One region of the Pseudoalteromonas thalassia genome, then DNA from elsewhere that is predicted to be linked to it. Evidence: predicted binding sites of a transcription regulator. Region 1 holds the regulator's gene; the other holds the start of a gene.

The links. Region 1 encodes LexA, which represses DNA repair genes until DNA is damaged. Its sites were predicted from a motif close to TACTGTATNNNNATACAGTA; they were not measured.
Region 2: the regulator LexA is predicted to act here: its motif matches at 3,681-3,700, upstream of uvrD (DNA helicase II).

Annotation. Positions count from the first base shown of each region.
Region 1 covers NZ_JBMMUE010000014.1:29,551-37,342, reverse strand. Annotated here, with positions in the region: gene ctaD (cytochrome c oxidase subunit I) at 1-790, opposite strand, end outside; gene coxB (cytochrome c oxidase subunit II) at 787-1,932, opposite strand; gene lexA (transcriptional repressor LexA) at 2,370-2,987, opposite strand; gene AAEU31_RS15670 (PaaI family thioesterase) at 3,148-3,585, shown strand; gene AAEU31_RS15665 (hypothetical protein) at 3,593-3,973, opposite strand; gene AAEU31_RS15660 (hypothetical protein) at 4,132-4,857, shown strand; gene AAEU31_RS15655 (VOC family protein) at 4,832-5,185, opposite strand; gene AAEU31_RS15650 (endonuclease) at 5,301-5,954, shown strand; gene AAEU31_RS15645 (S41 family peptidase) at 6,055-7,680, shown strand; gene AAEU31_RS15640 (hypothetical protein) at 7,670-7,792, shown strand, end outside.
Region 2 covers NZ_JBMMUE010000009.1:182,505-190,296, forward strand. Annotated here, with positions in the region: gene AAEU31_RS12600 (hypothetical protein) at 1-148, shown strand, start outside; gene AAEU31_RS12605 (abortive infection system antitoxin AbiGi family protein) at 327-1,016, opposite strand; gene dut (dUTP diphosphatase) at 1,205-1,660, opposite strand; partial or broken gene AAEU31_RS12615 (dUTP diphosphatase) at 1,853-1,993, opposite strand; gene AAEU31_RS12620 (peroxiredoxin-like family protein) at 2,127-2,756, shown strand; gene AAEU31_RS12625 (YacL family protein) at 2,789-3,157, opposite strand; gene AAEU31_RS12630 (hypothetical protein) at 3,281-3,505, opposite strand; gene uvrD (DNA helicase II) at 3,765-5,930, shown strand; gene AAEU31_RS12640 (GNAT family N-acetyltransferase) at 5,908-7,792, shown strand, end outside.

The DNA of each region.
Region 1 (7,792 bases):
TGATGTACACTTCAGGGTGACCGAAAAACCAAAAGATGTGCTGGAACATCACAGGGTCACCGCCCCCCGCCGCATCAAAAAAGCTGGTTGCAAAGTATTTATCGGTCAACACCATAGTGACCGCCCCTGCTAAAACAGGCATCACAGCAATCAACAAAAATGCCGTAATAAGCCAAGTCCACACAAACAGTGGTAACTTCATCCATGTCATGCCGGGCGCTCGCATATTAACGATAGTCACAATAACGTTAATCGCTCCCATGATTGAACTAATACCCATGATATGTACAGCAAACACAAACAAGGCTGTATTATCGTTACTATAGGTCGTTGAAAGTGGCGCATAAAAAGTCCAACCAAATGCAGGACCACCACCTGGCATAAGTAACGATGCCAACAAGATTAAAAACGCGAATGGTAAAATCCAAAAACTCCAGTTATTCATCCGTGGTAGCGCCATATCGGGTGCACCGATCATCATAGGCACCATCCAGTTAGCAAGCCCTGTAAATGCCGGCATTACCGCACCAAATACCATTATCAAACCATGCACTGTGGTCATTTGGTTAAAAAAGTGTGGATCGACTAGTTGTAAACCAGGTTGAAACAATTCAGCGCGGATCACCATTGCCATCGCGCCACCAATTAAAAACATAGTGAGCGAAAATATCAGGTATAAACTGCCAATATCTTTATGATTGGTGGTGTAAAGCCAACGTTTGAAACCTTTTGCAGGATGATGGTCATGATGCGCATGCTCAGTGGCTTGTTCATTAATAACGTTGCTCATTCTTTCGCCTCCGTTGCTGCATCGATAGCTGCTTGAATTTGACTTGGTTGAATCACATCGCCTGTGTCGTTACCCCATGCATTTCGCTTATATGTGATAACCGCAGCAAGTTGCTTAATTGAAAGCTGTTTATCAAATGCTTGCATCGCTGTACCCGGCTTACCATGTAATACGATGTCGATGTGGTCTTTTACATCTCCAAGCACAATTGGACTCCCCTTAAGAGCAGGAAACACTCCCGGCAAGCCCATTCCTGTAGGCTGATGACAAGCCGCACAACTTGCCATATAAACTTGCTCCCCAAGAACCATTAATTCTTCTTTCGGTAATGTTTGATCTAATAAAGCCGCATCAGCTGCTGCAGCATTGGCCTTTTCTTGCTTAGCTTCTGCTAGCCAGTTAGCAAATTCGTCTTCAGGCAACGCTTGCACAACAACAGGCATGAAACCATGATCTTTACCACACAACTCAGCACACTGACCCCGGTAGATGCCTGGCTCATTTATGCGTGTCCATGCCTCATTGATAAAGCCCGGGTTCGCATCTTTTTTAACCGCAAAGTCAGGCACCCACCATGAGTGAATAACATCATCTGAGGTCATTAGAAAACGAACTTTTTTATTGATAGGAAGTACTAAAGGCTTATCAACCTCAAGTAAGTAATGTTCTGTTTTGTCAGCTTGGTTATCTATTTGATCTTTTGGAGTAGATAGAATTGAGTAATAAGCAATTTCCTCGCCCATGTACTCGTAATGCCATTTCCACTGTGAGCCCGTTACTTTAATTGTAATATCGGCTTTAGAAGCATCTTCCATCGCTATCAGTGTTTTTGTAGCTGGAATTGCCATGGCGATTAAGATCACAAATGGTATGGCAGTCCAAAGAATTTCAACCTTGGTACTTTCGTGGAATTGTGCAGGCTTGGCTCCTTTCGACTTTCGATGGTGGATCAAAGCCCAAAACATCACCGCAAAAACGATGATGCCTATCACACAACAGATAATAAATATCGTCATGTGTAATTCATAAACACTATTACTTATATCAGTCACCCCTTTACGCATATTAAATTGGCTATTTGCCAATGCTAACTGCACAGGTGCGAGTAATATAAGCCACAAGGCATAACGCAGTTTACCCATGTGACGGCTCCTTTTAATGCTATTGCAAGACGCAAAGCGAAAAGGCGATACAACAAGGTGCCCATTCGTTTTTTTTATTGTTCAGAGCGACTACGTATCATTTTGACCCAGCGATGATACCAACCCTATGTTTAACACCTAGCACATTTGAGTGTATTTTTATTAATCAGGTGTTAATACACTGTATTAACCAATTAGTTAAAAAATGAGCAATAAGCAAGTTTTAGTAGTAATAAATGTTTATTTTGGTGCAAAAATAACAACTATAATCAGCGCGTTATTTTAAAATGAGAGGCAAAGTGAGAGTAAAAAAAGAGTGAAAAACTGCGCCATGTAAGGCTTTATACAAAGAGTAAGGGTTTACAAATCAATGCTAAATAATAAAAAACAAGCAACGCACCAAATTACAGCAATTTGGTGCACTATTTTAGAAACAGTTACATCCAGTCGGCATTGCGAATAACACCCACCGCTAACCCTTCAATATTGAAAGATTCATGCTCAAGATCAACTTCAATTGGCGAAAACTCTTCGTTTTCAGCATGTAAAAATACTTTACGCCCAGCTTTTTCAAGACGCTTAACAGTTACATCTTCATCAACACGAGCAACAACAACCTGACCATTTTCAGCAACTTGCGTTCTATGTACTGCGAGTAAATCACCATCCATGATGCCAATGTCTTTCATACTCATACCATTTACACGCAGTAAAAAGTCAGCCGCAGGTTTAAATAGTGAAGGATCAACCTGACAATGACTTTCAACATGTTCTTGCGCCAAAATGGGCTCACCCGCTGCAACTCGTCCAATTAAAGGTAAACCTAATTGCTCAGGTTCGTCTTCTTCAATTAATTGAATACCACGACTCGCCCCAGGCTTCATTTTGATCATGCCTTTTTTTGCCAGTGCTTTTAGATGCTCTTCGGCAGCATTGGCACTTTTAAAACCCAATGTTTGAGCTATTTCAGCACGCGTAGGTGGCATGCCTGTATCTTTAATAAAGACTTTAATTAGTTCTAAAATTTGCGATTGGCGTTTTGTTAATGGGCGCATACAACTGGTTTTCCATACAGTACATTTAACTGTGAGTATATACAGTTATCTGAAAATCGCAAATTTAAATTAACGCCATCATATTGCTACAAAACTAACATTGAACCAGGTATAAAGATGCCATAAGGTATTATTTTTAATTTGCACGCAAGGAAATACAATGAGTATTTGGCATCAACCAATCACACTAGAGCTTTGTAAAAGTTTAGAGCAAGGGATCACCGGGCAAGGTACTTTAATGAAAACCATGGGCATTGAGGTGAATGAAATTGGTGATGATTATTTAGTGGCGACTATGCCTGCCATTCCTGAGCATCATAACCCTATGGGCATGGTACATGGCGGAGCGAACGTTGTGTTAGCCGAGACAGTGGCAAGCTATGCGGCTAACTTTGTGGTTGATTTCAATAAATTTTATGCTGTTGGCCAAGAAATTAATGCCAACCATATGAAAGCATCTCGTAAGGGTGTATTAACGGCTACAGCAAAGCCTCTTCATTTAGGTAAGCGCACTTCAGTGTGGGATATTAAAATTACCAATGCCGCAGGAGAGCTTTGCTGCGTATCAAGAATGACCGCAGCTGTTGTAGAGCGCTAAGCTCAGGCTATTTTTCGACTGGATAAATCGTAATTTCAACCCCTGCGCCAATCGCTGAAATACGCAACAAAGTATCAGCATGCAGGGCTTGATTAAAACATTTTGGTGAAACGCCTGATTCAAAGCCAATATCAAATGTACGTTTAGAGCACGATAACCACTGCTTAAGAGCATTTCGTGAACACGATTCAATTAATTCACACAACTGATTAATCGCTTTGTCTGGTGTACTGATATCAGCAGCAGCCTCAATACGCGCTAGTTGACGGTATTCATCTTGGTCGTAATGTAAAACCATGGCATTTTTCTTTAAATCAGCAACAAGTGCACTAATATCGTGCTTTGATTCAAGCTCCAGATCCACATTTAAAAATTGAATTTCCGACATACTCTCGTTTTTACCCTCTATTGATATCGACTGAAACTTTAACTCAGTTTTGTATATATACCAAATCTAGAATACAGTTAATGCGACATTATGCCGCATTGGCAATACAGTTAAACAGCCTAAAATAGCTCCCATACAACAATAATAACGGAGTAATGATGAATAAACGCATGTTCAAATATGCTCGCAAAGGGCATAAATGGCTTGGCTATCTGCTAGCCATTCAACTACTTCTATGGCTATCGGGAGGCTTAGTAATGAGTTCACTCCCCCTCGAAAAAGTCCATGGTAAACATTTAGCAAAACGCAGTTTAGATAATCCATTTATGATGGCTGATTACACAGCATCAGTTGATCGGATAACCGCCCAATTTCAACAAATAAAAGCGATTAACTATAGTCACTTTTTAAATGCACCAACCATTGAAGTTACTACTGAGCAAAGCACTGTCAGCTTTAATGGTCATACTGGAGCTCCCATGGCAAAACCCAGTGAGGCTGAAATTATCGCGAACGCCAAAGCACACTTACTGATTGATGCCAATGTTTTGCAAGTACAGCAATTAAAACAAGGCCCCCGCGAAGCTGCACATAAACAAAACATATGGCAAGTTCGTTTCGATGATTGGCTTGCGACAACCATATATTTAGACAGCCAAAACGGTAAAGTCATCACTGTGCGCAGCACCCTGTGGCGTATTTTCGACTTTTTCTGGATGCTGCATATTATGGATTACGACGAGCGAGAAAACTTTAATAACCCACTGCTTATCAGCTTCTCAGCCACCAGCGTGCTGTTTTGTATTACCGGAATTATTTTGTTACTGCAAAACGTTCGTATAAAGCGTAAAAAACCAGCTACACGTGTTGGTCTATCAAAATAGGGTTGCCATCTGGGTCGGTGATAATAAAGCTCGCTTCACCGGCCTTTTGTATTGCTAAACCTTGCTGCTGAAAATGCAGAGCTAATTGCTCAAAAGTAGCAAACTCAGCCAACGTTTTAGCATTTTGATCCCAACCGGGGTTAAAGGTCAGCATGGTTTTATCAAACATTCCTTGAAACAAACCAATTAAATGTTCACCGTTTTTCATAATTAGCCAATGCTGCTCTATTTCGCCGGCAAACTCTTTAAAACCCAGCTTTTCATAAAACAGCTTAGAGGCATGGATATCTTTTACATTTAAACTCACAGAAAAAGCACCTAGTAACATAGTAGTAATTCCTTTAATGAAAACGGCCTAACAACTATAGCTGAGTTGAAAAACTTTTCCTTTTAGAATAGTCACTCTAAAATGAGCTTTCCTGTAGTTCACTGATGTGATGGATATGCGTTTATTTCTCTACTTTACCCTTTGTTTAATAATCAATTTCTCTGTAAATGCAGAGCAATTTTCAAGCTTTTCTAGTGCCAAAAAGCACTTAATAAAAACCCTACCAGACAATAGTAAAAGCCTTTACTGTGGATGTGACATAAAACGCCAAGGTAAGAAACTCGTACCAGATCCTAATGGATGTGGCTATATACCTCGAAATGCAATGACACGTTCAGGCAAAGAAAATGTTCGCGCAAAACGAATTGAGTGGGAGCACATAGTACCTGCGTGGGAATTTGGCCATCAGTTACAATGTTGGCAGAACGGCGGACGCAAAAATTGCCGAAAAGTCAGCGAAAAGTTCCGAAAAATGGAAGCTGATATCAATAATCTGGCACCTGCAATAGGTGAAATCAACGCTGATCGCTCTAATTTTCGCTATGGAATAGTCACATCCCATAGTCCTAAATACGGTGCTTGTCCTATTAAAATAGATTTTAAGCAACGGGTGTTTGAGCCTCCTATTTATGCACGAAAACGTATTGCTGATGCCTATTTCTACATGCAGCAAACCTACGGATTAAAAATTTCAAATAAACAACGACAGCTATTCGAGGCATGGCAACGACTTGAAGTGGCTCAAGTAAATGACCGTAAAGCACTCTAGTTTAGAGCAATAATGTTCATAAAAAAGGGGCGGCTATCTATTGCTATGGGCTATAGTTATTGATACGTTTTAAGCAAATATTTACAGGAAAGTAATTCATATGTTTAATTGTAATAAACTTGCTCTAGCGGTGTTTCTGGCAGTGTCTGGCTTCTCTTTAACAGGATGCGGAGGAGGAAGTGGCTCGTCTGATAGTACAACTAATCCGCCACCGCCAACAACTTCTGAGCCATCTTGGACGGCAGGAGTTTTCGCCCCATCAAGTGAATTTAAAAACCAATGTGCGGTTCCTCGAACAGGCAATGACCCTTACAATAATAATAGACCTTACCCAGATACTGCTGGCAGTGAGTTTACAGAAAAAATGTGGTTACGTTCATGGAGTGATGAAACTTACCTTTGGTACGATGAGATTGAAGATAACGACCCAGACAACTTCAACTCTGTCGCCGCTTATTTTGCGCAATTAAAAACATATCAAACAACTGACTCAGGGGCATATAAAGATAACTTCCACTTCAGTCGCCCAACCGAAGAGTACTATAAAGAAGCACAATCAGGCGTGGTTTCTGGCTACGGTATTAACTGGGCATTTTTAAGCAATGTCCCCCCTCGTGAATTACGTATTGCTTATTTAGAAGATGATTCACCAGCTAAAAATGTCGGATTACAGCGCGGTGATACTATTTTAATGGTCGATGGCGTTAGTATTAACACTAATACCCAAGAAGGCGTAGATATTTTAAATGAAGCGCTTTTTGGACCAACAGCGGGTGATTCGCATAACTTTGTTGTGCGCAGTAACGATGGCAGTGAAAAATCATTCACACTTGTAGCGGGCAATATCGCGCAAACACCTGTTCAGAATGTTAATACCATCACTACCGCCAATGGTACAAAAGTCGGCTATATGCAATTTAATAGTTTTATTAGTATTGCTCAACCAGAGCTGATAAGCGCTGTTAACAAGTTTAAAAGCGATAACATTGACGAGCTAGTAATTGACTTTAGGTATAATGGTGGCGGCTTATTAGCGTTATCATCTCAGCTTGCTTACATGGTTGCCGGCCCAGCTAATACTGATGACTATTACTACTATCAAACCATCAAAAACGACAAGCAACCACAAGAGGCTCCTTACCCATTTATTGACCGTGAAATAGATTACTCTACATTTCAAACAACCAATAGCCGACTTCCTGATCTCAACTTATCTAAAGTATATGTACTAAGTACAGCAGGAACTTGTTCTGCGTCAGAAGCGTTTATAAATGGTTTAAAAGGTATAGATGCAGAAGTCGTACTTATTGGTGATACGACCTGCGGCAAGCCTTATGGCTTTACACCCACTCATAATTGCGCCACCACTTACTACACTATCCAATTCTCTGGAGCTAATGATAAAGGCTTTGGGGAATATGCTGACGGTTTTAAACCAACTCCTTCACCTCAGTTTGATGCAGATGTTAAAGGCTGCGTAGTTGCTGATGATTTTGATAACAAACTAGGTGATACACAAGAACGCTTATTTTCAACAGCAATACATCATATTGAGAATGGCAGCTGTCCAATTGTTGTACAAACAAATAGCATCAAACAACCAAGCTTTGCCTCTCAAGCAGAACAAGCCAGTGGAATCCCACTTTCTTATAAACAACCGCTTTATAAGGAAAACATGGACTTAACACGTCCATCTCCGGCTAAGGACGACAACAATGAACAATAAAGCACTTTTCACTTGCGCACTATTAGTGAGTTTAACGGGCTGTAAAAGCACCCAAGCAGAGGAGCCACAAAACGCCACGTTAACGCGCGTAAATCCTGGCGTAATCACTGAA
Region 2 (7,792 bases), on a different contig from region 1:
TTACTTTAATTCAACTCCTGCGCTCGAAATATATTTTTCAGATACTATCTCAAGCCATTTTAAAGGTATTGATTTCCTAATACACAAGGTGTGCAGAATTAGAATTGACGAGAAGTTTGAAGGCGAAGAAACTATTGTTGATCTTTAAAAAAGCTTTACAAGCAATTTAAACGAAACTAAGAAAGTTGGATCAGTTTCGCTCCGCTCAAGTTTAGCCAAGTGTTGTTGGCAGACATACGACTATGAGATTTGATCAAAACCTAAAAATAAAATCTGACAGATTATGTTAAGACTTATTCAATAAATTTATAGCAACACAAGTTAACCTACTTGCTTAGGCTACTACTTTTCTCTTTCCAAGGTCGTATTTTGACCTTGGATTCTTCAAGACCAAAATCAGAGATAACATTCTGCCGCTCTATTTCTGATTCTACATAAACAAAAGCTATATCAGATAACTCGAATCGCAAGGGATACTTCTCTAGCCGTTTATTGTATTTATCACGGTTCTTTTCATAAGTTGAAAAGTTTTCTGATATTCGGTTCCCACCTATTTGCTTTCGAGTTGGAACGAATCTCCACTCATTTTCCGCCTTGAAATCAAACCCATGCTCTTTGAAATAACTGTTGTAACCATAAACATGCTTTGTGAAGCACTTCAATTGAATAATAGGTAAACGCAAAGAACTGGGTATTAAATGATTCTGACGAGCTTTTAATAAGGCAACGAGACCTTGTGCGGCAGGCGAGTTCTTCTCTACATAGCTGACTGGACTCAACCCATTTTTAGTGGCCCATTCTTTTTCGAGAGCGATGCCGTAGCCCCCATATGTGACATATTTTGAATGAAGTTCTTTATCAGGATATTCACTAAAAGACACCATTGGGTGTGCGGCTCTAGAAATTACCTTGCCAGTTTTATCGCCGAAATACTCACCGCAATACATTACTTTGAATGAAGAGGAGGCCAATATAGATTGAAGGTACTCAAATTTCCTAGTGAAATGAATTATCACGCTAGCTCCATCATTAGCATTAGAGTTGATAAATGAGGTCTACTAAAGAGAAAAGGAGTAAATATAAGAGCGTTGCTTATTGGGTATAGAACACTAAATTAAACATAGAACCTATTACAGTTTTTCATGCAACTATTACTGGTTCATTAATGCTCAAGGTTATCAAAATGACCTTGAGCATTTCTTATTTATTTAATTCCAGAATGCCCAAAGCCGCCTTCACCACGTTCACTCTCGGTAAATTCACTAACTACTTCAAATTGTGCTTGAATAACAGGTAAGAAAACTAGTTGAGCAATTCGGTCACCAGACTCTATCTGAAAAGTAGTTTCACCTCTATTCCAAACAGAAATAAACAATTGTCCCTGATAGTCAGAATCGATCAAACCAACTAAGTTACCAAGCACAATACCGTGCTTATGCCCTAGACCTGAGCGTGGTAAAATCGTTGCAGCCAAGTTTTTATCTTGCATATGGATAGCTATTCCTGTTGGAATCAGCTCTGTTTGACCTGGCACAATTGTAATTGTTTCATCAATACACGCTCTCAAATCTACACCCGCTGAACCATCGGTCACATATGCTGGTAATGGTATTTCATTACCAATTTTAGGGTCTAAAATTTTTACTTCTACACTTTTCATTAGTATCTCGTTTATTCTGAATTTAATCACTATAATCTAGTGAACATGATAGTTTGATTTAGGCTGTGAAGCACCAAAAAATGAGTGGGTAAAAAATGAGTGATAAGAGCTAATAAGTAGCTCTACATATCAACAAAATCAGGATAAAAATAAAAAACACTCATTTTTTAGCAAAAAATTAATTGACTAAAAGTGGTCAAGCATTTCAGCACACTCAACCCAAATTGCACGATACCATTCAAAACCTTGGCTAAACCATTGCTCATGAACTTTGGTATTCATCGCATTTTGCATCTCGAGCATAACAACGAGTTTTTGTAAATTAGCAGACATTCTTTATCCCAACTTGCATTTTTTATTTGCCTATATACTACAGTTAAATTTGAGTTTGATGTAGGTAAAGATGAAATAAATCCCGCAACAATCAGGTCATCTTTGCAGTTGAAAAAAATAACCGAGGAAGCCCATGTTTAAATCTCTACTCATTAGCGCGTTGTTTGTACTATCAAGCCAAGTTATCGCTGCAACTGCGACCAATATTGCAGAATCTGCTGAGCGAGTCAGTCCATTATTACCAGGATTAACGGTGCCAAATATTGAATTAAAAGACCAATACGGCAAAACAGTGTCTTTAACTGAACGCTTTAAAGAAAAAACCACGGTGCTCATTGTTTATCGTGGCGGTTGGTGCCCATATTGTTCAAAGCAATTGGCTAGCGTACAAAAAATTGAGAAAGAATTAGCAGATTTAAACGCGCAATTAATTGCCGTTTCGCCAGACAGCCCTGAAAAACTCGCTGAAACAAAAATTACAGCTCCTAGCTATCAATTGCTTTCTGACGACAGCCTCACTTTGGCGCAAACGTTAGGTCTAGCGTTTTATTTAGATGACAAAACAGCAAAGATTTACCGTAATAAGCTTGGGGTTAACTTTGTCTCGTTAGAGGGTGAGGCGAAGGTCGCGCTACCAGTACCCGCAGTATTCGTGATAGACACGAATGGGTTAGTTCATTTTCAATACGCTAACCCAAATTACAAAGTACGCTTAACAGAAGATTTATTACTAGCCGCTGTTAAATCAGTGAGTGAGCAATAAATTGGCAACCGATAAGCAGAACATGTTTCTGCTTATCGGCCTTGTGTAAACTCTTGCCAAGATTCAATTAAATCAACAAAGTCTTCAAAGCCGCAGCCACTGCAGAGGCCTTCTTCTTCAAGCATTAAATCATCATCTTGATAGGCAACTAGGTCTTCGTTGTCTTGATGTAATGCATGTGCTTCGAATAACGCTTCATCTTTACTTAAGATCAAATCAATTTCTTGACCTTGTAAAGTTAATGGCTCATTGCTGCTCTTAACCGCAGAGATCAACGCTTGCACCATCGCGATTTTTTCTTTACCGACTTCTTCGTTTAGCCAACGGCCTATGACGGCATGTTCAGAGGAAATTTTAATGCGTAAACCGCTAATTGGGTCGCGGATAAATTGATATTCCATGAAGGGTACTCGTAATACGTTATGTGCTAATTATACCGTTTGCAGCTAGACGTGGCGAGTTTTGCAAGATTAAAACAACACGAGCGCCCATGCGGGCGCTCGTATTTATGCTATTTAAAATAGCTAGAGTCGCGATTTGAAGCGTGCAGCATCAATAATCGCCCATAGGTATACGATTGGCAGTAAAATAAAACCTACTGCAACATATATTAGTGCACCACTAATCACCCATGCTAAAAAGAATGCAATGGCCGCCATTAAACGACCTTGTACCAATTGCCCTAAACCAGGAAAAAAGATATTACATATTGCTGCGATTACATTACCGCCAGAACCTTGCTCTGCCATACTAACCTCTGTAGTTTTTAATGATTATACTTTTTATAAACACACTTTATGCCAACTTATTATGACTTACAAATCAAAGTGTTAAAAAGTAGCGTTATTTTTATTTTAGTTCTTTTTGCTAAAAATCGGTCAAATTCACAATTTTTATATCGTAATTTTAATGACTTGCCAAAATAGCTGTTTATAAAAACAGTATTTTATTTAGCCTTGCATAAACACCTGTTATACTCCACCCATTATAGATTGAAAAGGCGTAACGATGGACGTTTCTGAATTACTCGATGGCTTAAATGATAAACAACGGGATGCAGTCGCAGCCCCATTGCAAAACATGCTAGTACTTGCAGGTGCGGGTTCTGGTAAAACTCGAGTACTTGTTCATCGCATCGCATGGCTCATGCAAGTTGAGCAAGCTTCTGCATACAGCATCTTTGCGGTAACCTTCACTAACAAAGCCGCGAAAGAAATGCGCACCCGTGTAGAAGAAACCTTAAAAGCACCGGTTGGCGGTATGTGGATTGGCACTTTCCATGGCTTATCTCACCGCATTTTACGCGCCCATCACCGTGAAGCGAACTTGCCTGAAAGCTTTCAAATCTTAGATTCTGACGATCAACAACGTATGATCAAACGCTTGCTTAAAGCGATGAACATCGATGATAAAAAGTGGCCAGCAAAACAATTTGGTTGGTATATCAGCGCGAAAAAAGATGAAGGTCTACGTCCTAAAGACATTCAAGCCTATGATATTAATGAGCAGATGATGCTGAAAGTCTACGCTGCATATCAAGAGGCTTGTGACCGCGCAGGTTTGGTCGACTTTGCCGAAATTCTGCTACGCTGCTACGAAGTACTTAAGAACCACCCAACACTTTTACGTCACTATCAACAGCGTTTTGCTCACATGCTAGTAGACGAGTTCCAAGATACTAATACAATCCAATACGCTTGGTTAAAACTACTCGCGGGTAATACGAACAGTATTATGATTGTGGGTGATGATGACCAAAGTATCTATGGCTGGCGTGGCGCAAAAATTGAAAATATCAAACGCTTTTTAACTGACTTCGAAGCCGAAACCATTCGCCTTGAACAAAATTACCGCTCAACGGCAACCATCTTGAAAGCCTCAAATGCGCTGATCAAAAACAATGCAGAACGCATGGGTAAAAGCCTTTGGACAGACGGCAATGATGGTGAGCCTATTTCTGTTTACGCTGCGTTTAATGAATTAGACGAAGCGCGCTTTGTCAGCAGCAAACTGCGTAGCTGGCTAAATGCAGGTAATGCATTACAAGATGCCGCGATTTTATACCGTAACAACGCGCAATCTCGTGTACTCGAGGAAGCGATGCTACAAGAAGGTTTAAAATACCGTATTTACGGCGGTATGCGCTTCTTCGAACGCCAAGAGATCAAAGATGCACTTTCGTATTTACGTTTAGTGGGTAACCGTCAAGATGATGCCGCTTTCGAGCGCGTTATTAACACCCCAGCCCGTGGCATAGGTGATAAAACACTAAGCCATATTCGTGATTGCGCGCGCAATGAATCATTGCCACTTTGGTATGCCGCAAAAGCTATTATCGAGCAGCAGCATTTATCTGGCCGTGCAGCGAGTGCCGTCACTAAATTCTTAGAGCTTGTTGAGCATATCGAAGATAAGATCAGCGATCTCACTTTAGAAGAACAAGCGAAATACGCCATTCAAACCTCTGGGTTAATGGCAATGTATCAAGCTGAAAAAGGTGAAAAAGGCCGTGCCCGGGTAGAAAACTTAGAAGAGCTTATTAGTGCTTGTGGTCAATATGAACTCCCTGAAGATGAAGAGTTCAGCTCGCCACTACAGGGCTTTTTGGCATATACCTCTCTAGAATCTGGCGAAGGTCAAGCTGACGAGCACGAAGACGCGGTACAAATGATGACCCTGCACTCAGCAAAAGGCCTAGAGTTCCCGTTGGTATTTATGGTTGGTGTTGAAGAAGGCATGTTCCCATCTCAACAAAGTAATGAAGAGTCTGGCCGTTTAGAAGAAGAGCGCCGTTTATGTTATGTCGGTATGACTCGCGCCATGGAAAAACTATACATTAGCCACGCAGAAAGTCGTCGTTTATACGGCCAAGAAAAATACCACAGCCCATCACGCTTTTTACGTGAAATGCCTGAAGATTGCATCGAAGAAATTCGTATTAAAACACAGGTTTCAAGACCGCCTGCAGCAGGTCGTTTTAGTCCATCAGTAACACATGCCGCATTTGAAGATAGCGGCTTTAACTTGGGGCAACGCGTATTACACGCTAAGTTCGGTGCAGGAACCGTACTCAATTACGAAGGTAGCGGCGCACAGTCACGTATTCAAGTGAACTTTGATGACCTAGGCAGTAAATGGCTTGTAACACAGTATGCAAGACTTCAAGCCTTATAATGAGTATTTAACAGCACTGTGCAACGAGCTGGTGATTGCAAAGCATCGCCAGCTTGTCATAGTGCAAGGAAGCGAAGCTTGGTGCTATCAGTTTGCAAACCAATTAGCGCTTAAAAATAGCTATGTTTTCAGTAGCAGCTCATTATTAGCAAATAGTGAGTTTCCAAAACATGCTCACCAAATTCTTGGTCAAGAGTTTCAATACGCAATTTTTGATGGTTTTAGCGGCTTATATGCCGATAAACTAGCCGCACTTGCAGGCACCGTAAAAGCAGGAGGTGTACTGATACTATTGCTGCCTGATGACAGTAATTGGCAAGATCCTGCACTCACAAGTATTACCTCCTATGGCCAAGTGATTCAACACAGCTTTTTTAATCAGCGTTTATTCGCCAAGCTAAAGTTGCAGCCACATTATTTTACTGAGCACTCGCTCCCTGCTTACCAATCAGTATCACCAGCAACTGCTGAGATAAATTTTCAGCAACAACAAACATGTGTTGAGCAAATTATTAAAACCGCGACAGGACGCGCTAATCGTCCTTTTGTGATCAGTGCCGACCGAGGTCGTGGTAAGTCAGCGGCTTTAGGACTTGCAGCAGCCAATCTTCAAGATAAAAAAATCCTTATTTGTGCAACCCAAGCCAAAGCTGTACAAACAAGCTTTAAACATTTAGCTGCTGAGCTTGGTGTTAGCAAAGAGCAAAACTGTAAGCAATTAGCTAACCTTAGCTATATTGCGCCAGATATACTGCTAAATGAAAAACCTGATTGCGATCTGCTGTTTGTCGACGAAGCAGCAGCGATTCCAGTTCCACTATTATTGCAGATCCTGAAAAGTTACCCACGAATTGTATTTGCTAGCACTATGGTTGGTTATGAAGGAAATGGACGAGGTTACACGTTACGCTTTTTACATTACTTGCGCAGTCAATTTAAATCGCTAAAGACTATTACTCTGGATGAGCCAATTCGTTTTGCTAAACATGATCCACTAGAAAATAGCCTACGCGAACTATTACTTCTCGATGCAAAGTACCAACACACAAGTAAAGAACAATCTCTCAATTTTGCACAAGTAAGCAAACAACAACTTGTTGATAACGAGCAACTGCTAGGCCAGATAATAGCCTTACTTGCTTTGGCACATTATCAAACCAGTGTTAATGATTTACGCCAATTGCTTGATGCGCCTGAATTACAATTGTTTATTTGCACTCAAGCAGATGAGCTCAAAGGCGTCTGCTTGGTTGCTCTCGAAGGTGGACTGACTAAAGATATAGCAGACCATGTTAAAACCGGTCAGCGTCGTCCGCATGGCCATTTGATGGCACAAACACTTACTCAACTAAGCAAAGACTCACACTTTCTGACAGAGGTCTCTGCTCGGGTTGTAAGAATAGCGATAGCACCCGAATGCCATCAGCAAGGAATTGGCTCAGCCTTATTAAAATACTGCGAAAGACAGTTAGATAATTGTAGCTATTTTGGGGCAAGTTTTGGTGCTAATGCATCGCTTGTTAGATTCTGGCAGCACAATGGCTTTCATGTCGTAAAACTCGGTTTTAGTCATGATAAGGCAACAGCTGAGCACCCTGCTTTAGTGATAAAATCGCTTTGCAAACAAAATAGTTCATTGGTACAGCAACTCATTAATGAGTTTAAGTTAGACATATCAGTGCAATTGTTAGGGCACTTTAAAAGCTTACCTTGTCAGTTAGTTGATCAATTAGTATCGCATTTGCCAAGCTCTGCTTGCCCTACTGCATTATCCACTAGAGCAGAGCGGATCATCAGTGATGATTTCAATCTTTTCAATATACAACCTTTACTGTGGCAACTAATATGGCACACACCAGTTA